DNA from 4 places in the Metaplanococcus flavidus genome. Region 3 is predicted to be linked to each of the others. Evidence: riboswitches for the same ligand, from Rfam matches in the RefSeq annotation. Region 3 holds a riboswitch; each other region holds the start of a gene.
What was found. Region 3 has a riboswitch for thiamine pyrophosphate ahead of ACFQ1X_RS14605 (acetylornithine deacetylase). Riboswitches for the same ligand answer to the same signal wherever they lie in the genome.

Region 1: it holds a riboswitch for thiamine pyrophosphate, as region 3 does, so the genes downstream of both, tenA (thiaminase II) here and ACFQ1X_RS14605 (acetylornithine deacetylase) in region 3, are expected to answer to the same signal.
Region 2: it holds a riboswitch for thiamine pyrophosphate, as region 3 does, so the genes downstream of both, thiT (energy-coupled thiamine transporter ThiT) here and ACFQ1X_RS14605 (acetylornithine deacetylase) in region 3, are expected to answer to the same signal.
Region 4: it holds a riboswitch for thiamine pyrophosphate, as region 3 does, so the genes downstream of both, ACFQ1X_RS16310 (YkoF family thiamine/hydroxymethylpyrimidine-binding protein) here and ACFQ1X_RS14605 (acetylornithine deacetylase) in region 3, are expected to answer to the same signal.

The regions. Positions count from the first base shown of each region.
Region 1 covers NZ_JBHTKI010000012.1:125,837-133,513, forward strand. The annotation lists gene pgeF (peptidoglycan editing factor PgeF) at 1-436, shown strand, start outside; gene ggt (gamma-glutamyltransferase) at 605-2,323, opposite strand; partial or broken gene thiW (energy coupling factor transporter S component ThiW) at 2,487-2,966, opposite strand; gene thiE (thiamine phosphate synthase) at 2,973-3,617, opposite strand; gene thiD (bifunctional hydroxymethylpyrimidine kinase/phosphomethylpyrimidine kinase) at 3,607-4,440, opposite strand; gene thiM (hydroxyethylthiazole kinase) at 4,416-5,228, opposite strand; gene tenA (thiaminase II) at 5,230-5,913, opposite strand; TPP riboswitch at 6,000-6,102, opposite strand; gene ACFQ1X_RS09575 (hypothetical protein) at 6,506-6,712, opposite strand; gene ACFQ1X_RS09580 (class F sortase) at 6,913-7,611, opposite strand.
Region 2 covers NZ_JBHTKI010000009.1:39,114-46,790, forward strand. The annotation lists gene ACFQ1X_RS08085 (M3 family oligoendopeptidase) at 1-210, opposite strand, end outside; gene ACFQ1X_RS08090 (tryptophan-rich sensory protein) at 413-1,132, shown strand; gene map (type I methionyl aminopeptidase) at 1,180-1,932, opposite strand; gene thiT (energy-coupled thiamine transporter ThiT) at 2,313-2,888, opposite strand; TPP riboswitch at 2,983-3,082, opposite strand; gene ACFQ1X_RS08105 (M20 family metallopeptidase) at 3,222-4,295, shown strand; gene ACFQ1X_RS08110 (hypothetical protein) at 4,365-4,511, shown strand; gene ACFQ1X_RS08115 (SGNH/GDSL hydrolase family protein) at 4,557-5,507, opposite strand; gene ACFQ1X_RS08120 (aminopeptidase) at 5,520-6,749, opposite strand; gene ACFQ1X_RS08125 (DEAD/DEAH box helicase) at 6,746-7,677, opposite strand, start outside.
Region 3 covers NZ_JBHTKI010000022.1:216,189-223,865, reverse strand. The annotation lists gene ACFQ1X_RS14620 (hypothetical protein) at 156-323, shown strand; partial or broken gene ACFQ1X_RS14615 (hypothetical protein) at 678-836, shown strand; partial or broken gene ACFQ1X_RS14610 (halocin C8-like domain-containing protein) at 764-928, shown strand; TPP riboswitch at 1,360-1,463, shown strand; gene ACFQ1X_RS14605 (acetylornithine deacetylase) at 1,536-2,861, shown strand; gene tenA (thiaminase II) at 2,874-3,548, shown strand; gene ACFQ1X_RS14595 (ABC transporter ATP-binding protein) at 3,541-4,320, shown strand; gene ACFQ1X_RS14590 (ABC transporter permease) at 4,336-5,094, shown strand; gene ACFQ1X_RS14585 (ABC transporter substrate-binding protein) at 5,091-6,113, shown strand; gene ACFQ1X_RS14580 (DegV family protein) at 6,566-7,417, opposite strand; gene ACFQ1X_RS14575 (hypothetical protein) at 7,437-7,574, opposite strand.
Region 4 covers NZ_JBHTKI010000051.1:10,661-18,337, reverse strand. The annotation lists gene ACFQ1X_RS16330 (sporulation protein) at 1-380, shown strand, start outside; gene ACFQ1X_RS16325 (energy-coupling factor transporter transmembrane component T family protein) at 771-1,526, opposite strand; gene ACFQ1X_RS16320 (ABC transporter ATP-binding protein) at 1,507-2,937, opposite strand; gene ACFQ1X_RS16315 (ECF transporter S component) at 2,930-3,511, opposite strand; gene ACFQ1X_RS16310 (YkoF family thiamine/hydroxymethylpyrimidine-binding protein) at 3,504-4,115, opposite strand; TPP riboswitch at 4,226-4,331, opposite strand; gene ACFQ1X_RS16305 (IDEAL domain-containing protein) at 4,790-5,113, shown strand; gene ACFQ1X_RS16300 (M20/M25/M40 family metallo-hydrolase) at 5,401-6,765, shown strand; gene ACFQ1X_RS16295 (hypothetical protein) at 7,260-7,677, shown strand, end outside.

The sequences.
Region 1 (7,677 bases), on a different contig from region 3:
TTGCGTGCCGGTCCTTTTGTACAATGAAACCAAAGGACTCATCGGAGCCGTACATTCCGGATGGCAAGGCACCATCAAAGAAGTCACCGGGAAGCTTTTCGCACATCTGAAGGAAGTGGAAGATTGTAATCCGGAAGATTTCCATGTCCAGATTGGTGCTGCATTGAGCCAGGAAAAATTCGAGGTGGATGAAGACGTCTATTTGAAATTCAAAACGCTCGGTTATGCGGATGAATTCATGTACCATAACGCGGAAACCGGCAAATACCATATCGATAACCAGCTGACCGTCAAAAAACAATGTGAGCTGGCGGGTATTCCCACGGGTAATATTTCAATCGATCAGACATGTACGTATATGAATCCTGAAGGGTTTTCCTATCGCGAAGATAAAAAAAGCGGCCGACATATGGGCTTTATCGTTAGAAGAGCTTAAGCGAAATCCCGCTTAAGCTCTTTTTTGGCGCAATTTCTGCTGGAACGTCCGTATTGAACGCTAATCGCCCACATTTTAATTTAATCGCCCATAACGTCTCAACCAAACACAAAAAAGCTTGAGAGCCAATACCTTAACTCCCAAGCCTTCCCACGATTAATCCATATTTCACTCTTCAGGCGGCTCATCCGGCCCTGCCGCTTCACCCGGCCGAGGGGAATCAGCAGCTCCATACGTATGTCCTGTTTCCGGATCGATCAAAATGGCCTGAACATCCCCCACTCGGGTATCTGCCGTCACTTCCTTATAGCTTCTGTCCAACTCATAACCAAGTTCCGTCAATTTCTCCATCGCTTCATCATTAATCCCGTCTTCCCATTGGATTTTCAAATCCGGAGTAATGTAAATTCGCGGTTCCTCGATTGCCTCTTTCAAATCCATTTTGTATTCCACAACATTTAATAACACCTGAAGAACGGATGCGACAATCGTTGTCGCGCCTGGCGAGCCAAGTGTAAAGAATGGCTTGCCTTCATGGAAAACAATGGTGGGCGCTTTGGAGCTGATGGCATACTTCTTCGCATTCGGTTCATTTTTCGTTCCAGGTTCAGGATTAAAATCGGTCAAATCGTTATTCAATAGGAATCCGTAGCCCGGCACCATAATGCCTGAACCGAAAATCCGCTCAATCGACGATGTGCAGGCCGCTATATTACCCCAGTGGTCAACCGCTGTGAAATGCGTTGTTTCCATTCCTTCCTCGTAATGCCCACCATGCAGTTTATTGGTGGAATCCTTCTCCTCGTAATCCCACGGATCGCCTTCTTTCACCTTTTTCAAACGTTCATCAAAACTGATCCGGTTTCTGCGTTCTTCTATATATTTCGGATGGAAAAGCCCTTCCATGGGAATATCAATAAATTCCGGATCACCCATATACGCTTCTTTGTCCGCTAAAGTCAGCCGCATGACTTCGCTTAAAAGATGATATTTTTCCCAGGAATGGGGATGATATTTTTCAATTTTAAATGGCTCCAGTATTTTCAGCATTTGTGCAATGGTGAATCCACCGACATTCGGAGGCGGCGGAAAGGCAAGATCAAGTTCTTTGTACGTACTCCAAAGCGGCTCTCGAATAGCCACTTTGTAATTCTGCATATCTTCTTTTGTCATCAGGCCGCCATGGCTTTCAATTGTTTCAAGCATGGCATCCGCAATTTCGCCTTCATAAACGGTGTTAAAGCCATGCTCTTTTATAATTTTCAAGGTTTTCGCCAAATCAGGCTGACGGATTTTGTCTCCCTCTTTCAACGGCTTGCCGTTTGGCATGAAGACTTTCTTCGTCTCTTCACCCATTCTGTCTTTAAACTGCTCAATCGTTCTTTCCCATAACGAATTTACCTCATATTCATTTTCAGCCAGCTCGATGGCAGGGTCCACCAGCCGTTCCAACGGCATCGATCCATATCTTTCATGCGCTTCGTTCATCATCTTCATGATGCCCGGCACTCCTACAGCCTTGGCACTGGTGGAACGTTCATCAAAAGGAACTGCTTCGCCCTCTTCATTGACGAAAAGTTCCGGTGTCACTTCGGAAGGTGCTTGGCTATGACCATCGATGATGATTGTTTTCTTGCTTTCACTGTCGTAATGAATCAGGAAACCACCCGCTGCGATACCGGTATTCATCCCTTCGACTACAGACAGCGCAAATTGGATGGCGATAATGGCATCAATTGCATTGCCGCCGTCTTCGAGTACCTGTTCCCCAATTTCCGTCGCTTCTTTTATCGCACTCGCCGCCATACCGTATTTCGCAGCAGCTGTTTCATCCTGCGAAATATGCTTATGCGCTTTCTGGTTCTGTATAATTCTCTGCAGATCCATCGCTCTTCACCTCTTCTGTGATGGTTAAGCTATCACATGATTTATTTGCGTATTTTCCTCCTGTTTACCCGATTTTCTCCGTTTTAAATTCACCTTTTTATTACAATTAGAAAACCGGCTGAGACCTGGAAAGGACCTGCCGGCTCGTTAGTATTACATCTGTTCAATACAATAATTCCTTCGCTTTCGTTTTTTCCAATCTGTATACCAGCACTACACCTAATATCGCACCGCTGATACTCGATACAAGAAACGGCGGCATGAAGAATAGCGCTGCGGTTTCAGTGCCCATCAACAATTTGGCATACGGCACCGCAATCAATGATGCGATGATGCCGGTACCGACGATCTCACCAACTGCCGCAAGTCCGATGCGCCCTGACATTTTATATAGTACACCGGCAAGCAATGCGCCGATCATGCCTCCCGGAAACGCCAATAACGATCCTGTGCCTGTCAGCACCCGTACGACACCGGTCACAAAGGCTATCGTTACGGCAGGGATTGGCCCGAAAAGCACAGCCGCTATGACATTAATAGCGTGCTGAATCGGATAGGCGCGTGCTATTCCTGCCGGAAACGACACAAACGCCGAACCTGCAACCGCCAGTGCCACGAACATTGACATTACGACAAGCTTTTTTTTTTTTCATATCAATACCCCTTTATATGAATTTTTGAAATGCGCGATTTGCAAAGCGATATCATCGGCTCCTGACAGCGCCGAAATAACGGCAACACCGCACGCACCGGCCTGCCAGACAGCTCCAGCATTTTGCGGTGAGATCCCACCAATGCCGAAGACTGGTATATCCGGAAAATGGCTGATGACTTCTTCGATGCCGGCTGTACCTGCCGGACGTTTGGCATCCGCTTTCGACCGTGTGCCGTACACGGGACCCATACCGAAATAATCCGCACCGGCATCGATGGCAACCCTTGCTTCTTCGAGTGAATGCACGGAAACACCGAGCATTTTTTCTTTGCCGATCAGCGCCCTCGCCTGGTCGCAATCCATATCTTCCTGTCCGATATGAATACCATCAGCACCGACTGCTAACGCCAAGTCGACATCATCATTGATTAAGAAAGGAATTTGATATTGGGTACATAATTCCTGGCACTTTTCCGCAAACTCGACCAAGTCTTGCCCCTGCAAAGCTCCCGTTCCTTTTTCACGAAGCTGGAAATGGGTGATGCCTCCTTTTAAAGCTTCTTCCAATACTTTTAAAGGATCTTTTCCTGAAGCATTCTGCGTTCCCATGATGAAATAAACAGAGGGTTTATTGAACAAATTGCACATCCCCTTCCATTGCAAATTGGCGGAAAGCGGCATGGTTTGTCGGGCCGTGTCCCGCACCAATATGCAATTGATGCTTAAGTGCCGCCTGGATGAACCGTTTTGCCGTCACCAAAGCATCCGGCAATATCTGCCCTTTTGCCAATTCAGCGGTCAAAGCAGCTGAAAATGTACAACCGGTGCCATGCGTCTGCTGCGTATGGATACGCGCAGAACGGAGCACAAATGATTCACCGTTCTGATCGAGACAATAATCTTCGGCAATCAGAGGATTGTTGGCATGTCCTCCTTTGATGACAACGGCTTTCGCTCCAAAAGCGAGAATTTGTTCGGCCGCTTTTTTCCTGTCTGTTGCATCATGGATTTCCATGCCGCTCAGCATTTCCGCTTCCGGGATATTCGGTGTGATGACCGCCGCCAATGGCAATAGTAATGTCCGCATTGCCTGGAGTGCTTCTTCCTGCATCAAAGTTGCGCCTCCCTTTGCGATCATCACCGGATCCACGACAAGATTACGCCAGCCGTGTCTTTCGATTCCCGCTGCCGTTTCAGCGATGATTTCAGCGTCAAAGAGCATCCCCGTTTTCACAGCGGCAATGGTAAAATCCGCTCCGATTGCATCGATTTGCGCTTTTACCGCTGCGGCAGGCATCGGATAAACGCCGTGCACGCCGCATGTATTCTGCGCCGTTACCGCTGTAATGGCCGATGTACCGAAAACGCCGAGCTCCTGGAAAGTCTTTATATCCGCTTGTATGCCCGCTCCACCGCCGGAATCCGAACCGGCAATCGTCAATACCTGTTTGATCGCTGCCACAGTACATCTACTCCTTCCCCTTTTTCAAAGTCGAAGCCATCGTCATCAATCTCCATGCCGAATAAAACATCCAGGAACGTGTCGCGGAAACTGCCGGGTCCTTCCGAAGTTGCCGCAGCTTGTTCACCGGCCGCCCCGTAAAACTTGAGAGCTTCAATTGCCGCAGCTGTAGGATCTTCAGGAGACACTGCCGTGAAAGCGGCTGTTACAGCACTGAGCAGGCAGCCCATGCCGGTTACTGAACTCATCATACGGTCACCGCCTGTAATCTTCTCTACCCGCGAACCATCGGCCACAATATCGGTCTTGCCTGTCACTGCCACCACCAAGCTGTATTCTTTTGCCACTCGCTTCGCCAGTTTATCCAGGTCGATATTGCCTTCACCGGCATCGACGCCTTTTGACGCCCATTCCACGCCGCCAATTGCGGCTAGTTCTCCCGCGTTGCAGCGCAGCACACTGACATCGATTTCCGTTAAAATCTTTTGGACGGCCTCTTTCCGAAAAGCGGTCGCTCCTGCTCCCACCGGATCCAGAATCACCGGGATCTTTTCCTTATTCGCTCTTTTTCCGGCGAGCATCATGCTGTTAAACGTGTCTTTATTCAAGGTTCCGATATTCAATGACAACGCGCGTGAAATGGCGACAAGTTCTTCCACTTCCTCTTGTGCCTCGCCCATGATCGGTGATGCGCCGATTGCCAATAATCCATTCGCCTGAAAGTTCGATACGACATGATTGGTGATGCAATGGATTACGGGATTTTCATTTCGAATTTTATTGATCATGTCAGACACCAGCCTTTATTGCCGCGGGCAATTCCCAGGTTTCCATCGTCCACGCCTGCTGCCAGAAATTCCATTCGTAATAACTGCTCCGCCGGAAGCGGTCCTTCAGCTCCTGCCGCCGTTCCGCCGACAAACTTTCCGCCAAAGAATCCATCCGGCCGATCTGCTCCTGCACCAGTTCGCCAAACCACTCGGAACCATAAGTCTCGATCCACCGGTCGTATATCGGATGGCCAGGCTCCGCATCTTTCAATCGTTCCCCAATTTCATAATAAAGCCAGTAACACGGTAGAATCGTCGCGAGCACATCCGCCAGATCCCCTTCCATTGCGCGGTACATATGCGATACATAGGCATAAGCACCCGGTGACGGTTCGAATTGCCGCCAATCTTCGTCCGTCACTCCGAGCATCCCCATGAACGATTCGTGAAGCGCCATTTCTGCTGCGCACGTTTGCTCCGCATGATGCGCGAAACTCTTGGTTGTCGCGAGGTCCGGCGCCTTGAGTGCGCCGACCGCCTGCATCTTCGCAAAATTTGTCAGGTAATAGGCATCCTGCATGACGTAATAGCGGAACACCTCTACCGGTAAACTGCCGTCCGCAATCCCTTTCACAAACGGATGATCGAAACTCGCCTGCCATAATCCAGCACATTCCTGTCGCATTTCCTGTGTTAATTTCATCTTCTCCATCCCCTTTCAGGCAAAATAAAATACCGCTTTCCAGTAAAGGAAAGCGGCAATTATACGCATAGGAATAGAGAAATCCGGCATACTCTCGCCCACTTCCCTCCGCTGGTATGATCCAGATCAGGTTCCAAGGGTCCGAGCGTTGCTCGTCTCAGCCGTTAACCGGCTCCCCCAGTGGTGCATGTATTCAGTTGTTCCCCCAAAGATTATCACAATGTCTGAAAAATCACAAATTTATTTTTGAATGCTGCGCAAACCACCTTCGCAGATAATCAAGCATCTTACCAATCCGTCAGAACAAAAAGGAAATTTTTCGCTTATCATTTTTAGCATATAAATTATGTGAATTTGCGGTAATCGCTCATGTGCTAACTGCGATTGGCATAATTTAATTTTGAAATTAACAAATATTAAATTTGCAGAAGTATTATAGTAACTTAACGGGATTAGGCTACTTCTTCATGAACTTTAATTGTTCGCAAAATATCAATTTAACGAAAAAAAGCTCGTATTTGAGCTTCTTTCCTTAGGATAAGTGAGGCTATTAAATTATCTTTCTTTAAATTACTTGCTGAAAAAACTGATTTCAAAAATTTCTACTAACAGAAACCTGGCGATAGAGTGCAAAAATCTCTTTATTTTCCTGTTCCCATCCAGGGTTACTTTGCATAGGTATGTTAAACGCCGTTTCCATTTCATGTGCCAGGTTAGCTGACATTATCTTTTTTCTGTTGGCAGGATACTTCCCCTGCATTATTACTTCATAGCGTTTTTTATAGTACTTCAACATCATTTTACATTCTCCCTAAAGTAAAAAGTTGGCCATACCAGCCTCTAGTTCTTCGTTCTTAACCTCATTATACTGCAATTTAATACAAGTGATTCATTCACGTTCAGCTATTTGTCACTGTCTAAACCTCAAAAGACAAAAGAGACCACCGTTTTATGGTCTCTCCCTTTTACATTTGTTCATTCTATTTTTGCCATTCTTGACTAGTAGTCAGTCAATTCAGCATAAACGACTAACCGCTCTTCGTAATGGCCGCTTTCAGTATCAAAAGTTCCAGTGCACGTAATCAAATTCAACTTCGGTTTTGAGCTGGAACCAAAAATGTCATTCAACGGAGCATCTTCCGGTGCATAAGCTTGCTTGTCCGTTACAGTGAACGTCAACTCTGTACCATCTGTTCCGGTAACGTGAATCAAATCGCCCGGTTCTAATTTTTTTAAGTTAAAGAAAGTGCCAGGCTGCGAAAGACCGTCAACATGTCCAGCGAGTACTGCATTCCCCTTATTTCCAGGCTTCGTTCCCGGCTCATACCACCCGATTGTATGGACATCAGCTGGCGCCTCCATATTGCCCTCCGGCGTTTGGCCGACTTCTATGATTTCCGCTTTTTCATCAATTGCTGGGATTTCAATCTGAACCGGCGTCACGCCGACTTGTTTTTCTTCTATGCTTTTATCTTCACCAGCGAAAGTTGAACTCAAGGAAGAGACTTTTTCCAAAACTTCTTCTTCTACTGTATTTTTCTGCACCACAATTTCCTGTGTAAAGCGTTGTTCTATTTGTATAAAGTCATGATCTATTTCCGTTTGTGAATTATTGGTCGCTTGGATCGGGTTTCCACTGAGGGTCGTAAAAAGAAACAGGATATATATAAGACCAGCTTTTTTGATAAATGAATTCACACATTTCACTCCTTATCTAAAATAGAATATAGCGCACCTTTTAATAAATACTATTAATTAACAGAT
Region 2 (7,677 bases), on a different contig from region 3:
ATGAAGCATCGTTTCCTTAACTGCTTCCAGCACTTCTGCCACATTCCTGGCATCTTCAGCCTTGGTGGGCACTTCGAATTTTGCTGAAAGCTTCTCGAATTCCTCTAATTTTGGTCCTGTTTCGTCCATATGTACACGTAATTCTTGTGATTCGCTCCCGCCTGGGAACAAAACATCCAAATCCCACACTTCCGGATATTTTACTGTCATGGTCCATCCTCCTGATAAACTAAATTTTCTAAAAACAATTACCAGTATACCATTTTTCTTCGGATTACGGAATAATAAACACCAGACAATTGAAAGGCTGACATAATATCGACCATTTCTTAGATTTTTATCAGCTGTGGCAAAACAGTTAATTGTTGTCCCAAACAAGGAAAGGTATACTGTAAGCGAGGAGGGATCTGAGATGTTCCGTATAATATTGATGACGATCGCATTTTTGGCCGTCGTTACCATTAACGCATTAGCAAATATACTGCCGATCAATGGCCAGACTACAGGAGAAATTTCCAACAGGCTCCCTGTTCTATTCACACCTGCCGGCTATGTCTTTTCAATCTGGTCAGTCATTTACATATTATTGGCAATCTGGATTGGCGGGTTTTGGATCCGTTATAAGAAAACCAAAGAATCCCCTGCCCCTGCCATCAGCCTTTATTTCATTTTAAGTGCCATAGCCAATATTACATGGCTGCTGCTTTGGCATTACGAGTATTTTGCCTGGTCGATTGCAGCAATGCTTGTTTACCTCGCTTCCCTTATTCTGCTGTATCTGCAATACAATAATAATGAGAGAAAATTTACCGAACGCCTTCCCATTTCAGTGAATATGGGCTGGATAAGTGTCGCCACCATTTCAAATATCAGCTACGTCCTCACTTATTACAGTTGGGGCGGATGGGGCTTGAGCAATGAATTATGGGCAGTGATTATGCTCACCGTTGCAACTGCGCTGGCTCTCCATGTACGCTTCCACCATTCAGATGTACCCTTTGCGCTTGTTTTTGTCTGGGCATTCGTCGGCATCGCCGTCAAACATGGCCTTGATGAAATGCTCGTCACAACGGCCTCTTTATTCCTGAGCGGTGTGATCGTGACAGGCATTCTGCTGATAAAGAAAAATTAAGGATATTTTGCAAAATTAAAAGCCTGCACAAGTGCAGGCTTTTTTTTCTATTCCTCTAATTTAGTTAACAGGATCGGTTCCCCTTTTGTTACAAGGACCGTGTGTTCGATTTGCGCGACCAATGACTGGTCCGGTGTGATGAATGTCCAGCCATCACCCGATTCGATGATATGCTCGGCTTTCTGCGAAATGAAGGGCTCTACTGCAAGGACCATTCCTTCTTTCAGGATAGTCGTTTCCCATGCATCGTAATAATTGAGGATGTGCTGAGGCGCTTCATGCAATGATTTACCGATGCCATGGCCGGTAAGATTTTTGATCACGAACAACCCCTGATCTTTCGCTTCACGCTCAACCGCTTTGCCGATTCCATTCAATTTCGAACCGGCTTTGACTTTTGTCATCGCCCGGTCAAAGGCTCGTTCAGCTGCTTCACAAATTTTTTCCTTTTCAGGATGATTATCTCCGACGACAAATGATATTCCTGTATCAGAGAAATAGCCTTCCAATGATCCGGAAACATCAATGTTCACGATGTCGCCTTCCTGAATCACACGTTTTCCCGGAATGCCGTGAGCGACTTCCTCATTTACGCTGATGCACGTAAACCCAGGAAAATCGTATTCGGATTTCGGCCCTGATACACCGCCCAATTCCTCGAACAGGCGACCGCCAAGTTCATCAATTTCTTTCGTTGTTACTCCCGGTTTAGTCGCAGCTCTCATCTCCTCACGGATTTTCGCGACCATCTGTCCGGCTTTTTTCAGCATTTCAATATCTTTTTCATTAGTTGCAATCATTAAATACCCTTCTTTCAAGCTTTTCTATTAAAAAATTATAACATAAGAAAAGAAGACAATCATAAAGATAGCCTTCTAAAAGGTTGTCGAAAAACCCTCAACTTCTATAACCATTGCGTTCTAGACGGAAGCTTTCCGCGGGGAGCAGGCGGATGCCGACGAAGTGCAAGATCCACTCGGGCGAAGTGTAACGAGCCCGAGTTAGCTCAGCGCGAGCCAAGAGTTGGCCGAAGGTAATTCGGCCGAGTCTTTGCGACGAAGCTAGCGGAGCGATGCAGGAGCACGGGTTTTGGCAAGCGGAGCTGTTTTGCGCAATATCGGTTTATATTTTTCTTTCTTAACAAACTAAAAGAAGACTATCATAAGATAGCCTTCCACTTTTATTCTTTCACATCGACCAGTCTTGGCGCTGCAATAAACAGAATCGAACAGACAAACGCCGTCAGCAGAAATGCCGGAATCATATAAGTCGCATTGTATCCGAACGAATACAGATAAACATTGCCAGTGGCAAATTCACGGAAGAACCAGATTCCCACAATAACGTGGACAATATAGCGCAGGAATGCACCGATAAATGCACCGGCTATAATCCAGGAAACAGCTTTTCCTTTCAGGCCGTCCCGCAGATTCTTAAAATAAGCGGTTCTCATCATGCCCGCAAAGCCTACGCTTGCAAACGCCACAATATAATCCAGTGTCACCTGAGTAAATGCGAAACCGAATGATAAGGGAACGATATAAACTCGTCCTGTGACAACCTGCAGCAAGCCGACCGCCAGTCCAGTCAGGAGACCTGCGCCTATTCCTCTGCGAAACGCCATCAGCACGATCGGAATCATGACCAGACTGACAGATCCTCCCTGTGGCATGCTGAACGCAATAAAATCCAGTACATAGCCGAGTGCGCCGAAAATCGCAATTTCGAGCATCAGCAATAATTTTTTATTCCTCATAAAATCCTCCTATGTGTTTGCACATCACCAGAAGGGCCGCCAATAAAAACCACACAAAAAGCGGCGCCAGGATAGATCCTGACGCCGCGTAAGGGCAGGTTTCCATCCACATCCCTGCGCAAGTATTAACTTACAGGTTCAAAGGGTAAGAACGTTCTCGTTCACTCTCAGCAATTGCTCCCCTTGTGGTGTATACAGTTTTTTTGTTTCATCTGTATTGTAACGAACAAAAAGAAGGGATGCAAGTTCGTTTTACCTTAAGTCATTAGGGTATTGTGAAAGTAAATGTTTCAGAAAGGCGGTGGAGGCAGCGAATAGTGCTGCTGTATTTATATGATTGAATTATTGAAAGATCTGATTAAAATTAAAAGTGATACGAAAGAAGGCGCCAATGAAGCGCTCCAATTTTGCGCTCGGTGGCTCGAACAAAGAGGAGAAAGGGTCCAAATCCATGACAATAACGGATTTTTGATGCTGACTGCCTCTAAAGGACATGGCGATGAAAAACTGATCTGGAATGGTCACGTCGATGTCGTGCCAGGCCACGAAGACCAATTCAGCCCTATGGAAGAGCTTGGCCGTTTGTATGGGCGAGGTTCAGCGGATATGAAAGCTGGCGTGGCAGCAATGATGCAGGCATTCACCGAACTGGATGCGGAAAAATTGTCCCGGGAAGTTCAGCTCCATCTCGTAACCGATGAAGAAATTGGCGGACACAATACTTCAGAATGGCTTGTTTCCCAAGGGTACAGTGGAAATTTTGTCATCTGCGGCGAACCGACCGGCTTGAAAGTCGGTCTGCAGTCAAAAGGCATTTTGCATATGGATATGGTTTTCAAAGGCAAGCCGGCACATGGCAGCAGACCTTGGGAAGGCATAAACGCCATTGAACGGGCCATGAAATATCATATGGCCATGGCGGAACTCCCTTTTCGAAAAGAATCGACGGAATATTACGAGCAGCCTTCTGTAAATCTCGCAATCATCAAAGCTGGTGAACGCTATAATATGGTTCCGGAAATCTGTGAAATGTCATACGACATCCGCTTTATGCCCGGCCAGGATCCCCAGGAAATTACGCGCCAGATGGTCGAACTCGGCGAAACGCTCGATATCGATTTTGATTACAAATCGAGTTCTGCAACAACACCTGCGCTGACCACGACCGATGAAAACCCGTACATCAAAACCTTGGAGAAAAGTATACAAAGCACTACCGGAAACGATGCCATCCTGTTTGGCCAGCACGGTGCTGCGGATACCCGCTATTATGCTGCGGTGAATGGTGGCGAAGGTGCCATCGAATTTGGTCCGACAGGCGATGACTGGCACGGCAACGCGGAATACGTTGAAATTTCCAGTGTCCATGAATACAAAGATATTCTATTGGCCCATGCAATGACTTGAATAGCATGTTTAAATCATTCCTAAAACGGGAATTTATAAAATATCTTTAAAACGAATGGAGCGATTAACATGGCAGTAGGTAGATTGTTCAAATCAGCACTTAAATATGGTCCTATAGCTTATCCGATCATCCGGAAATTCATGAATAAAAAGAAATCCAAAGGAAATGCGCAGACCAATACAAACCAGTATAAAAACAATCAATCTAAAAAATAACCGAAAAATCCCACTCCCTAATTGAAGGGAGTGGGATTTTTTTGGCTAAATGATCGGTAATATTGTCCGGAGAGCCTGATAGCCTGACTGAAGATTCGGCATCAGAAGGGCTGCTGCATCATCTTCCACTTCCTCTGCTCCTGGAGCCGGTGTCTCTTCCCTGTCTTCAGCTTGTTCGTCATTATCATCTGTGGGCTGGTCCTGTCCCGCCATGATTTCTTCAAAACTGATTGGATTCGGTTCAGGGAGTTCCCGGTCTTCGATTGTCCAGCCCCCGCGGTATTGTGCCAGGAATTGATTGGCCATTGCCTGGTAGCCTTCAATATTCGGATGGACATCGTTCGGATTGGGTACTTTCGAAGTCGCATTTTCACCAAATGCTTCATCAACCGATACGAAAATCGCACCGGCTTTCTCAGCTTCATTTCTCAGAATTTCATTCAATGTTGCCACTTGCTCCGCCAATCCTTCTTTCTGCGACTCCCGCGCATGCGGGTAAGCAAAATAATAGCCCATCACATAAATATCAGCGTTCGGTGCGGCAACAGTCAATTCATTCAAAATTTCGTCAATGTTCTGGCGTGCTCCATTCAGTGCGAAATCAGATTGTATCCGCTGAAATTGCAGCGACCCGTCAGCGGGATTGGCTTGCACCAATCGCAGCAGATCGTTTGCTCCTGCAGACAGCGTAATAATATTGGCAGAAGCAAGGACTTCCTGCGTTTCTTCTTCTTTCACCCGCTCCAGAACATCTTGAGTTGCAAACCCTGGAAAAGCGAGATCTTTCGAAAACAATGCGACCGGCTGATTGCGGCCCAATTCCTGGGCGATCAGATCGGCATACCCCGTATCGATCTGGCTTTCCGGTGTCTGCCCCGCAGCCAGTGAATCACCCAGCGCGATATAGACAGCAGGAATTTTCACCTCGGCTGCTGCCGTATCCATCATACTTACCGCCAGCAATAAAGCCAGCACCATTGCTGCTGTTTTCTTCATTTTCTTCACCTCTTAGAATGCCCAATTGCCTTTACGGAAAACCGGAATCTTCGAACCGTCTGCTGTGATGCCATCAATATCCATTTCCGCACTGCCGATCATGAAATCTTCATGGACAATCGATGTATTCAAACCGATTGCCGCCAATTGATTGCGCTCAAGATCACGGGCGCCTTCGAAGCATGTTGGATAAGAATCACCGATCGCCAGATGGTTTGAAGCATTTTCATCAAATAAAGTATTGAAGAACAAGAGACCCGAATCTGAAATCGGTGATTGATGTGGAACCAATGCCACTTCACCGAGATAGGCTGCTCCTTCATCCGAACTGATCATGTCAGTCAATAGTTCTTCGCCCTGTTCGGCTTGTGCTTTGACAATTTTTCCATCTTCAAAAGTCAGGGTGAATCCATCGATGATATTGCCCTGGTAAACCAATGGCTTCGTATTGTGGACAAAGCCATCCACTCCGTTTTTCAGCGGCACGGTATAAACTTCTTCCGTTGGCATGTTCGCGATAAACGGATTGCCCTGCGGTGTTTTTGATGCTCCTGACATCCAGATATGCTTATCGGGCAATGCAATCGTCAAATCCGTCCCAGGAGCTGTATAATGCAGTTTCACAAAGCGATGGTCATTCAACTGGGATGCACGTTTTTCGAGAAATTCAATGTGTTCTTTCCATAAAGAAACGGCATCTCCCCGTCCGATTCGCACCGTAGTAAAGATAGCTTCCCAAAGAGCTTCAATCTGCTTTTCAGGATCAAGTTCCGGAAATACTTTTGCAGCCCATTTCTGTGAAGGGATCGCAATAATCGACCAGGCCACTTTGTCGGAACCGACTGCCTGGCGATATCTCTCCAAGGCTTTGCCGGCAGCTTTTTGAGAATTTGATAAGCGTTTAGCCGGAATGCCGGTAAGCAAATCAGGATCTTCCGCATCTATCCAAAGGAATGAACCCCCCTTTTCAATAACTTCGTCGCGCTGGACTACAGACCACTCCGGATATTCTGTAAAAGCCTCGTCGGGGGCCAACTCGTAATGGGTGCGCGTCTGAACAGGATCCGAATAATTCACGTGGACATTTTTAGCTCCTGCTTCGTACGCTTTTTTGACAACCAGTCGAGTAAACTCAATGGTATCTGTTGTGGTATTGATCAGTACGGTCTGATCTTTTTGGACATTCAAACCAACATATACAGTCAGCTCCGCGTATTGCTCCATTTTTTGCTGGAAATTCATTTTTTATTCCCCTTTGCGTTCACTGTTTTGCTGGAACCTTCGACCAATTCACCGCCGTGCATTATTTTCTGCACCGGTTTTGATGGCAGATCTTTTGTGAATTTCTTATAATGTCTTTCATCCTGATAGGCAAGGAGCGTCAGTACTTCCCCGTCTGCGCCGGCTCTTCCTGTCCGTCCTGAACGATGAAGGTATTGATCGATCGTTTTTGGTACATCCACATGAATGACGTGGGTTACCAAATCGATATCCAGTCCGCGTGCCGCTACTTCTGTCGCAATAAGAATCGACACTTCCCCGTTGCGGAAAGCATCCAGCGCTTTCTTACGCTCATCTTTTCTCATTTCAGAATGCAATGTAACAATTTTGGTGTCACGGAATTTCAGTTTGTTTTCTTTCATCAGCAATTGATCGAGGTTGTTGACGAAGGCCAAACCTTTTACCCCTTCAATATGGGAAATGCGGCGCAGCAGATCCGTCTTGTCGCGTTCGTCCACTTTGATGAATGAATGCGTCACTTTTCCTTGCATCGGCAAGTCTTCCGCTGTCACATGAAGCCGTGTGGGATTCTGCATAAGGCGGTCAGCCACCAATTTCACTTCTTCCGTAATCGTCGCAGACACCAGCACCAATTGACGTTCATTTTGGGTCTTTTCGATGAGCGCTTTCATGACATTGCGGTGTTCCCGCGCCATCAATTGATCCCCTTCATCAAGCACTAATATCCGTATTTCATGCATTTTCAATTTTTTACTTTTCACCAGTTCATTCAAACGGCCCGGTGTACCAACGACAATTGTCGGCTTTTTCTTCAACTTCTCCAATTGGCGTTGCATATTTGCGCCGCCGATCAATTGGGTCACTGTAATATCTGTGCCTTCTGTCCATTCCCGCAGCACATTGACGATCTGCATTGACAACTCCTGTG
Region 3 (7,677 bases):
TTGGAAATTAAAGGAATGACGGAAGAAAAAGGAGGGAGGACAATGTTTGATTCAGGGATTGAATTAGGGGTTGTACTGTTTCTGTTTATTTATGCCTTGGTTGTTTCTTTCATGCTCATTTCAAAAAAAAGAAAAAACTAGGAGGAATATTCATTATGTCAATCAAACCTTTTGAAAAAGTTCTGATGCTAGCAATAGCAGCTATTCTCGTTGTCTCTTCTGCATTTAGTTCCGTAGGTGCTGTCAATGCTGGAACTTCAATGTTTGAAAAAGGAACATCGATGTCGAGCAAAATGAGTTTAATCAAATCAGAAATGCGTTAAAAAATACAGAAGAGTATCAGGCATACAAAGAGAACACCAAAATTAACTCAATTTCAAAAGGTGACATAATTATCAACACAGTAGATGGTTCCAAAGGCTATATTGCATATATTGAATTCGTGTTTGGAGGACTTGCGAAAACAAGTGATAACCTCGCATACGTTCAATTCACATATGATGTAAAAAATGGGGATGTACTGACGGATCAAGCGGTCTATGCAGAAAATATAGACCAAGGAAAAATACGCATCAATGCCTTCTAAAACTTGGACGGGAATCAAACCGAAATTTCCGACATTACCGTCGATACAGCAGGGACGATTTTTTACGAAAAGGGTTTGATGCTTAGCCACGATGATTTTGTCGCTTCTGCAGAACATTAGATTCAGCAGGCCGGAAAGAACGCAGACGAATTTGGAGCTTATGCTTCTTTTTGTGAATATGCAGTTGGGGCGCTGTGCGGTACCGGTGGAGGCGTGTTGTGTTATGCTGCAGCGGGTGCTCTGGGAATCACTACAGGGATTGGCGGTTTAGGCTTAGCGGCTGTCTGTGCTTTGATAGGCAGTGTCGGCTGTACAGCTGCGACAGATCAAATTTGTAATTGATCCGTTCCAAAGTAGTTGAATACAACAAAGAAAGAGTAGCAGATGCTACTCTTTTTGAGGGGTACCGAAGCTCAAACGCTTCCATCTCCTTTTACGAGCGCCTTTATTTTTAAAATTAGTCAGCAATCTTCACTTTCAGCCAATATATTTAAGGAGAAATAATAATGAAAGTTCGAAATGGAACTTTAAATTAGAAAGTGCTTTTGTGTATATAAGTCAATTATAAAATACAAAATGTGCAAAAGAAAAAACAAACTACAATACATCGAGTTTAAAGTGATAGCTTTTATAAAATGAAAGCGCAGCAGATTCGGTTCGATTTATTGTTACAGTTTCTTGTCTCATATAAATAATGACAGTAGAGTGAAGTGACCGGTTGTAATTATTTAATCCTTATGATAGAACTAAAGTAACAATAAAACTTCATTGCACAATTGCTCTAGGGGAGCTGTTTAAAGCTGAGAAAGACATTCGTCTTGACCCTTATTCACCTGATCTAGTTAATACTAGCGGAGGGAAGAGATGGCAGAAGAATTTTGTCTCCACATGAGGCTTAACCTTTTATAGTCATTTACACTTCTTTCCTATGGGGAAGAAGTGTTTTTTTGTGGAGGAAATCATATCGAAAGGAGAATTAAACTTCTTGCAAAACAATCAGTTGCTTCAAGTAATCAAAGAAATCGAGTTAAAAAAAGATGAATTGATTGATCTTACTAAACAACTTATCTCTTTTCAAACTCCGGCACCGCCTGCTCGCAACACAGCTGAAGCACAAGGGTGGATTGAACAGTATTTAGTAAGCCAAGCATTTGCAACAGATCGATGGGATGTGTATCCGGGAGATCCAAACATCGTTGGTGTGAAAAAAGGGACTGAAAGAAAGTCTTTTCAAAGCTTGATCATCAATGGACATATTGATGTGGCCGAAGTGAGGCCGGAAGAAGTATGGAAAACGGATCCCTTCACGGCGGAAGTTGTAAACGATCGAATTATAGGCCGAGGTGTTGCCGATATGAAGGGAGGAATGGCTGCTGCGTTATTTGTCCTTAAACTTTTTCATGAACAAGGCATCGAATTGCCGGGCGACCTTATTTTTCAATCAGTTATAGGAGAAGAGGTTGGTGAAGCTGGCACCCTACAGTGTTGCGAAAGGGGCTACCAGGCGGATTTTGCGGTTGTAGTTGATACAAGTGATCTGCAGATCCAAGGGCAGGGCGGGGTGATCACCGGTTGGGTGGTCATTAAAGATCCGAAAGTTTATCATGATGCCATGCGCAGGCAGATGATTCACGCAGGTGGCGGTCTTTCGCAAGGAGCAAGCGCTATTGAAAAAATGATGATTATCATTGAAAGTCTGCAGAAGTTAGAGCGTCATTGGGCGGTTTCAAAAAGCTATCCGGGTTATCCTCCAGGAACAAATACGATTAATCCGGCTGTGATTGAAGGAGGAAGGCATGCCGCTTTTATCGCGGACGAGTGCCGGCTCTGGATCACCGTACATTTTTATCCGAATGAGTCCTATGAAACTGTAAGCAAAGAAATTGAAGAACATCTTTTAAATGCTGCAAAAGCGGATTCTTGGCTAAAAGAACATCCACCAACTTTTATATGGGGTGGGCATTCCATGATAGAAGATAGAGGCGAGGTCTTTCCAGCTTTTGAAGTGAATCCGGAACATATAGGCGTAAAGACTTTAGCAGCTTCACACCAACATTTATTTTCAGAAAAGGCTGTAATCGGTGTGTCCACGACTGTTACCGATGGCGGGTGGCTTGCAGAAGCAGGCATCCCGACAGTCTTGTATGGACCGGGGCAGTTGATAGAAGCCCATAGCATTAACGAGTCCATTGAGATACAAGAGTTGGTGAATTTCTCTAAAGTTATGGCGCATTTTATTTTTACTTGGTGCCATACGAAAAAGCAGGCAGAGTGAGGAGAGATCAACGTGAAATTTAGCGGAAAATTACATACAACCCTTCAACCCATTTGGAGAAACAACCACAATCACCCTTTTGTAGTCGAAATGGGGAAGGGGTCTCTTGATAAAGAAAAGTTTCGGTTCTTCATGGTTCAAGATTATCTTTACTTGATAGAGTATGCAAAGTTGTTTGCGATTGGTGCAACCAAGTCACAGGATGTTAAAACAATGGGACAATTTGCCAAGTTACTGGATGCCACTATGAACGAAGAGATGGCATTGCACCGCCAGTATGCGGAACGTTTTGGGGTTAGCGAAAAGGAACTGGAGGAAGCTTCCCCCTCCCCTGTGACACTTGCTTATACCCATTATATGCTTCACGTGGGACAGAGCGGCAGTGTAAGTGAATTGGTAGCAGCATTGCTTCCATGTGCATGGAGTTACCGTGAAATCGGCAGAGAGCTTGCGGCCATTCCAGGTGCAGCCGATCACCCACTATATGGTGAGTGGATCCGAATGTATAGTTCGGATGAATTTGGCCAAACAGCGCAGTGGTGCATCGATTTGCTGGACGAATTGACGGCCGGAAAACCAGAAAATGAACTAGCAAAGCTTGAAGAAATCTTTTTGACTACTACGAGGTTTGAATATTTATTTTGGGATATGGCTTATCACAAAACGATGTGGCCTGTAAGTGAGTAAGGCGTTGTTGGAAGTCAATAACTTAAATTTTCATTATGGGAAAGAAGAAATTTTTAAAGATTTGTCTTTTTCGATTCAAAACCAAGAGTTTATAAGTGTGGTCGGTCCAAGTGGGTCAGGGAAAACGACATTATTCAGATTGCTGTTGGGGTTGGAAGAACCAACTAAGGGGGATTTGCTCCTCAGGGGTCAGGTCATTAAATTACGCGATGGAAACATAGGTTATGTGCCGCAAAAAGACCTTCTAATACCTTGGCGCACCATTATTGATAATGTCATTCTGCCGCTAGAACTAAAGGGGATTCATAAGAAAGAGGCTTATGAAAAAGCTGCACCTCTTTTTGTTTCATTTGGATTAGACGGAACAGAAACGTTATTTCCGAGTATGCTTTCGGGCGGAATGAAGCAAAGGGTCTCCTTTATGCGGGCCTACTTAACTGGAGCAGATATTTTGCTGCTTGATGAACCCTTCAGTGCACTTGATGCGATTTCCAGATTAGCCATGCAAGAATGGTTATTGGAACAATGGAAATTATTGAAGAAGACTATCATTTTGATTACGCACGATCTGGATGAAGCATTGCTTATGTCAGACCGTATTTTTGTTACTACCCTTCCGCCGATGACAAAATTGAAAGAAGTGCAGATCTCCCTTAGCAGACCTAGAACGATGGAGGATGTCATGAACGATTCATCTCTTCTTTCAGCCAAAAGGGAGTTGATTCAGCAATTTCGCAAGGAAGGTGAAATTTTTGATAAAAGAATCAAGTGAGCGGGCTAAAATGTTATGAAACGGTTCATTGAACAATATTACTTACTGTCTATGGGCGTCTTTCTATTATTTCTATTGACTTGGGAATTTATTGCAAAAACCATAGACCGCGCCTTTGTTCTTCCTTCGCCTATACAAGTGGGCGTGCGGCTTTGGGAGCTAAGGGAAACACTGCTTCTCGTGCATATGCCGGCGACAGTTTCAATTATTGTAGTGGGGCTTATTCTTTCAGTATTGCTCGGTGTAGGACTGGCTTCTTGGATGTTTTGGAATAAAACGGCTGAACGCGCTTTTTATCCCTTGCTAATCGCATCTCAGACAATTCCAATCATCGCTCTAGCCCCTATTTTTGTTTTATGGTTTGGCTATACGATGTGGAGTAAAGTGGCAGTTACGGTATTAATAACTTTTTTCCCCATCACCGTCAATACATTTGATGGTTTAAACTCTGCAAGCAAAGAACTTCGGGAATTAATGTTGACTATGGGCGCAACGAAAAAAGAGATTTTTCTAAAGCTGTCGATACCATCTGCGCTGCCTTCTTTTTTTTCGGGGTTAAGAGTGGCAGTAACCCTTAGCGTCATTGGAGCCGCAATAGGAGAGTGGCTTGGCGCCCAGCAAGGGCTCGGTTATTTCAGTCGAAGAATGATGACGCAATTTGACGGCGCAGGTGTATTCGCCCCGATTGTATTGCTCTCGTTAACAGGGATATTGTTATTTGTATTAGTTGTTGTATTAGAAAAATGGCTATTAAAATGGGGGAATGAAACATGATATACAGGAACAAACGATTGAACAGTATATTTATAGGTGCGCTTTTCGGAATTAGCATAATTCTGAGCGGATGCGGGAGTGAAAGCGGGGAAGCAAAGGAAGAAAATGCACAAATAGATCTGATGCTCGACTGGTATCCAAACGCAGTCCATAGTTACCTATATGTAGCCGAGGAAAAAGGCTTCTTTGAAGAGCAGGGATTGGATGTAAATCTTCATTTCCCAACTAATCCAACAGATCCGATTAACATGGTGGCATCTGGGCAGATGACATTGGGAATCACCTATCAGCCGGACGTAATCACAGCGAGAGCAAATCAAGGCATAAACATTAAATCAGTAGCAGCCATCGTTCGATCGCCTTTAAATCACGTGGTGATGTTGGAGAATAGTGAAATGGAGAGCCCTGCAGATTTAGAAGGGATGAAGGTAGGCTACCCTGGAATCCCTCTTAATGAAGCGTTGATTAAAACAATGGTAAGCGAGGCTGGAGGGAATCCGGAAGAAGTGGAAATGATTGATGTTGGTTTCGAGCTTGGATCTTCCTTGGTGAGCAAAAAAGTGGATGCAGTTGTAGGTGCATATATAAACCATGAGGTACCTTTACTTGCCAGTAAAGGAGTTGAAACAAAAACATTGAATCCAGAGAAGTATGGTGTTCCTCCTTATTATGAGTTAGTGCTCGTGACGAACGATGAAAACTGGGAAGGGAAAGAAGAAGAGATCCGCGCTTTTTGGAAAGCGGCATCGAAAGGGTATGAATGGATGGCTGAACATCCGACGGAAGCAGTGGAATTATTGCTGAAGAATCAAGATGAGGCTAACTTCCCTTTAGCAAAAGAGGTTGAAGACGAAAGTATGGCGATCTTGCTACCAAGAATGAAAGCGGATGAAGGGTTTGGCAGCCAAAGTAAGGAAGACTGGAAGAACGTTGCAGATTGGATGTTGGAAAGGGAGCTAATAGAAGAGTTACCAGATTTAGATTTGATATTTGAAAATTTACTTGAAGAAGAATCATAAAATAAAAAGCTGCGAAAAATTAAGAGATTACAATACTGAAGCTCCATGAACATAAAGAGAGAAGAGGCATTTCAAGAGTTCTAATGTAACATATGAGGGGTTATAGGAAGGGAGGGAGTGAGCTATATTACTTCTTCCCTTCTTTTGTTCGTTTAAGTGTACTTTTACGAACGGTTTGAAGACTTGTTCATTCTATTATTCTTAATTGGTAAGGGAATGAGATCGTCAAGAATTATGTGTGAATAGATAGATCCTTAAAACAGATTACCTGGCTTATATTTAAAAGAGAAATACATATTGAGGTAATTAATAATTATGAGTGTCCGCAAACTCAAACTTTGTGGAAATGATAGTGGGAAAATAACGTGAGCCGCAGTGAGAATCTAGTGGTTGCAATAATACTAAGGAAAGGGTTGCAGCTAAGTAGCTGCAACCCTTTCTATTTCAGGAAATCACTTCTCTAAACCGGCAATTCCGAAAGCGCCTGGTCCCGCGTGTGTAGAAATGACGGCTCCAGCCTCAATCCACCTAATATTCCGGAATCCGTTTTCTTCGGCCATTTCACTGATTCGTTGTTGAATGTTTTCATCAAGTCCAAGCGTATAAAGAAAATAGAGATAGTCCCGTTCAATATCATACTGTTTTAAATAGTCTTGGAACAACTTTACAGCTACCCTGTTCATGTGTCCCCGGTACTTTTTGGTGGATACCAGTTTCCCGTCAATCAGTTCAATCAGCGGTTTGATTTTCAGCAGTGATCCGCTGATATAGGCGGCATTCGAAACCCGGCCGCCAGCGCGCAGAAAGTCCAGGCTGCCCGGAATGAACGACAGGCGCGATTTTGGCACCGCTACTTCAATCTCCGCAATCAGTTCTGCAGGTTCGATATCCGGTTTATCTTTTAGCAGGCGCCCGGCATGCAGCACGACAGCCGCGAGCCCGCCCGATACATTCAGGGCGTCAATCAAGAAAATATCATCAAAATCTTCAACAGCCAATACCGCATTCTGGAAAGACGATGAAGCCCTTGATGTGTAGCCGATATGAATAATGACGCAATCGGGAATATCCCTTTTGATTCCAGCGAAAAAATCCGTGTACTCATTGGTATTCGTGGAAGTGGTCGATGGGATCTTTTTCGTCCGTCTGTAGTAGTCATAGATTTTTTCGACAGGGAGGAATCCATCCAAATAATCGGTCCCTTCCATGATGACGTGCATCGGGATGATTTGGAAATTGTAGACTTGAGCTAAATCGGTCGGTATATCTGCTCCGCTTTCGGTTGAAAAAATAATCTTTGTCATAATCTATCTCCTTTGCTTTTTAACTTTCCGTATCAGCATGAATATCAATGGCTCTTTTCTTTTTGACGATGCATCTCTCTGGTTCCATTTCGCTCTCTGCATTTAGAAGCATTCCTGCTTTTTCAGCCGCAGTCTCCATGTCTTCCATTTGTGTCATTCCTTTCGTACTTCATTCTTAACTGGGCTCACACGATGCACTTTCCTGGAACAAGCTTTGAACATTACCTCTGAGTGGCCTATATGAACATTAGAATTGGTCT
Region 4 (7,677 bases), on a different contig from region 3:
CAATGAAAGTTGAAACAGTTGTTGAGAGGCCGCATTTGGAAGAAGGCGAAACCTTGAACGGCACGATTTATTTTGAAGGCGGCGATTCCGATCAGGAAATAGAATTCATCGAACTCCACGTCATCAAACTGATCGATGATTATCGGGAAGACAGCGATTTTAATATCATTGAAACGATTGTCGCGAAACAATCGATGGAATTTGCGGGATCGGTGAAGTCGAAAGAAACAACCATGCAGCAGTTCGAAATCGTACCGGACGAACGCTGGTTGATCGAAACCGATAAGGCGCGCCTGGTGCTGCGGACAATTGTGCATATCCATGAGGGCTTGGATGTACGGGATGAAGACGAGATTACATATGGGAAATTTGAGAGCTGATTCTTCAGCTCTTTTTTTGTGCAAAAAAGGTATTGGGATAAAATCTATCCCAATACCTTAAATTTTTATGAACTTCCCTTCTATATAAATGAGCAATCGTTTCAGCCGATATTCCGCAAAACAGCTTCGCTTGCCAAAACCCGTGCTCCTGTCTCTGCATCGCTGCGCTAGCTTCGAGACATGAAAGTGCGTTGCATCGCTGCGCTAGCTTCGTCGCAAAGACTCGGCCGAACTCCCTTCGGCCAACTCTTGGCTTGCGCTGAGCTAACTCGGGCTCTTCTCCCGAGTGGATCTTGCACTTCGTCGGCATCCGCCTGCTCCTCTGGGCGTCTGCGCTGTTTTGCTCCATATCTTTAAAGTGAAGTATTCTTCAGATCTTATTGTGGGAGTTTAAGACAGCATATTCCCAGCATACATAGACAGCCCCGCCAGCATTAGGAGGGAAGAGGCTAAAACATAATCTCTCGTGGAGACAACTACCGGTTGATAAAATTCCTTCCTCGGCTCTCCGGTAAAACCGCGTGCCTCCATCGCAAAAGCCGAGCGCTCAGCTTTGCGGACGGCACCGGCAAGCATCGGGATGATGATTCTGCGTATGCCGAGGAGACGCTGCCACCAGAATTTCTCCGTTGCCGCGCCGCGCAAACGGTGCGCTTGCTGGATCTGGAAAAATTCATCTTTCAGCACCGGCAGAAATTGATAGCCGACAAGTACACCGTAGGCCAGCTTCGGCGACAGTTTCAGCTGCTGCATCAGGCTCATGACGAATTTCACAGGATCTGTCGTCAGGGCGAACAAGAGTGACAACGATGAAAAAGCCAGGACACGGAACGACAGTGACAAGGCCAGCGCCCATTGTTTATCGGTTACATCAAATCCGAACAGGGACCACATAACGGTGCCGCCTGTTTCGGCGCTGAAAACGATGGTCGTCCACAGATAGCCGAAAGCACCAAACGCAAACGGCAACATGAACAGAGACCATAGCTTCCAATTGATTCGGCTGAACAACAATTGAATGACAAGGATGCAGAAAAAGAACAGCAACGGCGTCCAGGGATTGAAGAAAAATGCCAGCCCGAGCATGGCGATAGTGACTGTGATGAATTTGATTGATGGGTTCATGTCATGCAAGAGATTTCGCATGCTGCAAAGCTCCTTTCGGAGGAAGCAGATTATGGCGGGCGAGCAGATCCGGATCCTGCCAAACCCGTTTGGCAGGAAACATTCCCGTCATTTTGCTATCTTTCAACAGGAGCAGAGAATCTGCAACGGCTGCGGCAAATTCCATATCATGTGTGACAATCAATACGGTATCCCCCTGATCCAGCCGATGAGCTATCAAATGGAACAATTCCAACAGGGCTTTTTGATCCTGGCCTGAAGTGGGCTCGTCCAGAAAGTGGATGTTCCGTTTATCCGCCAGCATGGCGCCGATTGCAACCCGCCGCTTTTGGCCATGGCTGACAGCGAAAGGATTGTGGGCCGCTATTTCGGCTAAGCGCAAGGAATCCATTAAATCCTTCAGTTCGTTCAAGGAAGATGTTCCGGAAAAGTCGATTTCATTTTTGACCGATGCAGTCAGAAACAGAAATTCCGGTGATTGCGGCACATAGCCGCACGCACCAGAGTCGACGGTGCCCGATTCTTTTTTGTAAATGCCGCAGAGCGCTTTGACCAATGTGGATTTGCCGCTGCCGTTGGGGCCGGCAATGACGATGCATTCGCCTTTCTTCGCTTTGAAGGAAAGGGGATGCAGCAAAGTCTGGCCCTTTATTTTCACGGATAATCCGTTCGCAGATATGGCCGATTCATCCAGTATCGAATTCAGCCGCTGCGGGTAGCGGAAGGTTTGATGCGGATTGAACTGCTGATCCGAAACAATTTTTCCGCCGGCATCGATTGCAATTTCGCGGTCAAAGAATGTTCCCCAACTGTCGAGACGGTGTTCAACGGCGATGATGGTCAGGTTGAAAGTTTTTTGCAGCCCGTCGAGCCAGGATATGAAATCTTTTGCAGTCAGTGGATCTAAATGTGAAATCGGCTCATCAAGCAACAGGACTTCAGGGTCCATGATCAATGCGCAGGCGGTTGCGACGCGTTGTTTCATTCCGCCTGACAGGGTTTGAATGGTGGTATTGCTCAGGTGGGACAATCCGGTCATTTCCAAAACGTCCCGAATCTGCTCTTCCATTTCTTTAGCTGGCGTGTTCAGGTTTTCGAGAGTGAATGCGAGTTCTTCTTCTACAGTCGGCATACAGAACTGCGAATCGGGGTCCTGGAACACGGTGGCGACGCGGTGGTTGATCTCACCGGGTCTATAAGATTCAGCAGCTTTGCCGAATAAAAGAATTTCACCTGCCACAATGCCATCGCAATTTTCCGGGTATAGCCGGTTCATTAAATAGAGCAAAGTCGATTTGCCAGAGCCGCTCGGACCGGAAATCGCGACCCGTTGTCCGCGTTCGATGCCAAACGACATCGACGACAGAGTGGGTTCCCGATCATCCGGATAGCGAAAGGTGACGTCCTTCATGGAAAGGATGCTATTAGGCATTGGCATCACGCGGCTGGGTTTGGGCAATCGCGTAACCGCGCAGGGAACCGGTCGCGAGCAGCGCATCGCCGATGTATTTGCCGCCGATCCCCGCAATGATCGCGCCGCTTAATACACGCAGTGTAAACATCAGCGCTACAAAAGAAGGATCCAGTGCCGCATAGCCGGAAACGAAATAACCGTAGATGAAACTGAATACAGCGGCGCCAATACCGGCAAGCATAAAGACGAATATATTGAAATGGCGGTAACGTGTGACCGCAAACGCCGCTTCGGCGCCAAGCCCCTGGATGACGCCGGACAGGATGAGTCGGGGGCCGACCGCGTTGCCAAGCATGACTTCGATGATAGCAGCCATCGTTTCGGGTATCACTGCCGCACCTGGTTTGCGGATGATGTGCATACAGATGATCGACACGATGAACCAGATACCGAACATCCATTCATAGGCGATGGGGCCAATCAGGCCGGCCCAGATATTGCCGAGATGGATGAATAACAGATAGACGATGCCGAACACGACACCGAACAGCGACATTAAGACGATTTCCTTCAGTTTCCAGGTGTTAAGCATTGGCTTTGCCTCCGTCCGAATTCGTGTGTGACGGGCTATTGATGCTCATCGATACCGTCATGATGAGGTGGCGATGCTGATCGGAGCGGGCATGAGTAAACGATTCTTCATAAAACGCGAAGACGTCATGGATATCACCGTGGATACCGCTGGCGTAATGCATCGAGTCATTCCAGACACCATGTTCTTTAGCGCGTTCGACTTCTTTATAGATAACGCTCATATAATCCGGGTTGTTCATCGGATACAGCGCGAACTGGGAAGAGACATATTGTTTCGTATCATCCGTGTTCAGCAGAACATCGTCTTTATCGAGATAGACATCACCTGATGTGTCTCCCGGACAACCGATGGAGAAGGTGCCGTTTAACGCCACGTGTTCTCCCGTTTTCGCCGCGTGCAAAGTCAGTGCTTTTGCGACGTTGAAGACGTGGTTCTGTTTGCCGCGGATAACGCTGGAGACGTCGTCGGTGTCCATCCAGACATTCGAGGTGTCCGTTCCGTTCAACGCCCCTTTGATGATTTTGATGAAGTCGCCGCACATCGGATTGAGCGTGAAGCGGAATCCGACGATCGGGCTTGTGCCGCATTGCAATGGTTCCATAATAAAATTCCTCCTTAAAAATTTGCACAAAAATGGCCGCATCCGTGAAGATGCAGCCACTGTTCCATGCAAATTAAAAGGAGGTATTCGCTCCTGAAGATTTCGTTTTGCGGAAAGTCACCGCACTTCCTCACGCAGGTCCTAACCTGTTCGAGTCATAAGGGATCGGAGCTTTCGCTCGCATCTCAGCTAAAATAAGCACCCCCAGTGCAGAAAACGGTATGCGGTTTTTGTGTTCGGGTTGTCCCGATGGCTTCAGTGTAAATGAAGGTTGGAGGGAAGTAAAGGATAATTTAGACAGATGATATTCCGCAAAACAGCTTGCTTGCCTGGGGGCTTTAGCTATACAAGTTGAAAACAAGTGCTCCTGCATCGCTGCGCTGCTTCGTCGCAAAGAGTTGACCATCGCAGGCTTCGGTCAACTCTTCGCTGTTTTGCTCCATATCATTTATAAAATCATTTACACAAATGTAGATAAAAAATGTCATAGCAGCAAATAACTAATTCATTTATCCTGAAATCAGAGCATATATATTGAGTTCTCTTCCATAGAAGAGTAATATTCGATTTACCCACTTTAATGGGTAAGAGTCATTTAATAGGGTATTGATGGTAATAGAGCATAGATAAATTTCAAGTTTCTATAAAATAAATTAAAAAGCAGGTGTTCTGATATGAATGAAGAGAAAACAATTTTAAAAACCACTGATTGGGTTAAAGGGACTTCCATTAAAGGTGAAATGGTAATTGGATTTATTGATTCGATGAGCATGGTGCAAGGCGCTGTATATGTAACGGTTGCCGAAAGCGATAATGAAGAAATTATTGGCATGACGATTCCATTGGCAGTCAAGCAGGTTGAGAGTTTGCAGCAAACGGCACCGAAAGATGCAGCGCAGCTTGAGTATCTGATTGATCTGGCTTTGCAGACTGGTGACAAAGAGTGGTTTAAAGAGTTGACTGCAGAGTTGAATGGGAAAGAGCAGGCTGTAAAGTAAGCTAATTGAAATGAAAAATTATATATTTTTTTTAAGAGCTGCGGGTTAATTAGAGTGACCCAATAAAATGAGACAAGGAAAAAGCACCCCCAACGTCGTATGTAGTAACAACGACAAACTGGAGGTGTTTTTCTGTATGGGTTCAAAAAAGCGGTTCTATCCGGAGGAGATCAAACTAGAGGTCATTGAGATGAAATTGAATAAATCCTACCTCCCTGGAGCTGTGACATTCGTGTCACAGCTCCTATTTTATAATTAAGGCAATAACAGAAAGGGAGAGGATGCACATGCAGAACTTGAACCGATTATTTATTCGCCACGGATTTCTTGTAGAGGAAATTGAAGAAGGAAGATTTGATTGCCGGAAAGAAACGGAAGAGAACATGATGTTTTTGATAGAAACCTTGGATGAGCTTTTTGTGGCTTACACAAAGATCAAGGGTTTGTTGAAAATAGAAGAAACAGATATTGATGAAGAACGATGGCTTCGTGCGGTGGATTTCACATATAGAGGCCGAACCGAGATGCTGCAATTTGGTCCCGGAGTGGACATTCCCGGCATCAAAAATTTCGACACCTACATGGCAGGAATCATCCGCCAATTGAATCGATTGGGCCTGTCGACAACAAGTTGCTGCGATGGCCATGAAAAGAAGCTTCCTAGCATTTCCTTTACCAGAGATACGGATATAACAACCGTTGTTAAAGTGCTGACTGTCATCGGATTGCCGAATGTACATGTTCGAAATCACTCCATTAGTATAAGGGCGCCGCGAATCCAATTGCTCGATGCAGCTGAAGCATTAAGCACCTTTTCTCCGGAAGACCTGAAGAAGGATATTGAGGAATTGAAAAAGCAGTCATTTCTGATGGAGCTCGAAAGCTGCCTATCAATCGACGGTGATAGTGGAGACGAAGAAGACATTCGCGACTGGGTCCTAAGCAAACTCGTGAATCATGCAGACTCATTGGAAGTGGACAGCAAGGGCAATATTCTGGCTGTTAAGGTTTATGGGAGAGGAAAAGGACCGGTGATCTTATTGAATGCGCATCTGGACACCGTGTGCAGTTTTGATGAGGGCCGCGAGATCATAAAAGACGGCAACATCTGGTCCAGCAGCAGCGGCATTTTGGGCGCAGATGACCGGGCGGGTGTCGCCATCCTATTGGAAACACTGAAACGTCTGGATGCAAAGAACTTCAATGGGACCGTGAAATACATTTTCACCGTCGAAGAAGAAATCGGTCTCCTGGGAGCAAAGGGAGTCGAGGCGAATTTCCTGCATGATGTTGATGTTGCGTTTGTAATCGATCGAAGAGGCACAGGGGATATTGTGACTTCCTGTGGCGGTTATGAGAAATTCTGTGACGACTCATTTGGTGAATTCATCGAAGAAACTGCCAGCAACAACGGACTGCCGGGTTGGAAATGCACCGCCGGAGGGAGCAGTGATACCCGCATCTGGGCTTCGCACGGCATTCAAAGTGTAAATTTGTCAGCGGGTTATTATCATGAGCATACCGCGGATGAATGTTTGGATGTTGAAGGGTGTTTAGGTACGGTTGAATTGTTGTTGACAGTTTTAAGTGAAGGTAAAAAATTGCGTGAAATAATTCGGTCTTTAAAGGAAATGAAAAAAATGATAAGTTAACCGATTTCCAACTAGAAGGTCCGGTTAGGAGTACAAAATCAGGAGTTTTCGAAATGATTCTAAATCGCTATTTAATCTATTCATGGAGGTTGCTATATTAGCAGCCTTCATTTTTATTATTGATAATATGAATTAATTTCAAGTTTATGGAAGAAAAGACCAAAACTCCGGTGTAGGCAATAAGATTAATTTAATTGAAAAATATGGAACTTTAATGATACTATGAATATATTATTGAGAATAATTAAACGAATCGGGATTGAGAGGAAGCATGGGCAAATTTATTGATTACTATACATTGCTTAATATACTGCCGACCGTTAGAGGTTAAAAAAGAAATTTTTAAAAAATTCTTTTTAAACTATCGAGGGCGTTAACTTAATAAAACGATAATGCAACATAGGATTTCCATATAATTAGGAGTCCTATTGTTTCTAAAAATAACAACACCAAAATTTAACAGAACCAAATTAAAAAACGAAATGAGGATTGACATGAACAAGACAGTCAAAATTGCCAGTTTGCTGATGGTATTGGTTCTGGTCATCATCTTTGCATTGACGTACCTTGTCATTTCGCTGTTGGAAGGTGACGAAGTGTTTGAGACGACAACCGAAGAAATCGAAACGTTCACCCGGCTGCATCTGACAGACCCCGCGGCCCTCGAAGACTATTTCATCCAACTGGAAGATGAAACGGAAACCCGCTTTGCGATTCAAGACCACAAAATCGTCGAAGATCGTTCGTTCAGCGAAAGCACCTACACCAAAGATGAGAGTGCTTTTGACAACCAGCGCGAAGTCTACGTGACGATTACCTATCAAACAACCGGTACCGATAAAAGCGTATACACCGTATGTAAAACGTGTTCGTACGAAGCGACAGCCATCTACGAATATGAAGACGGCAACT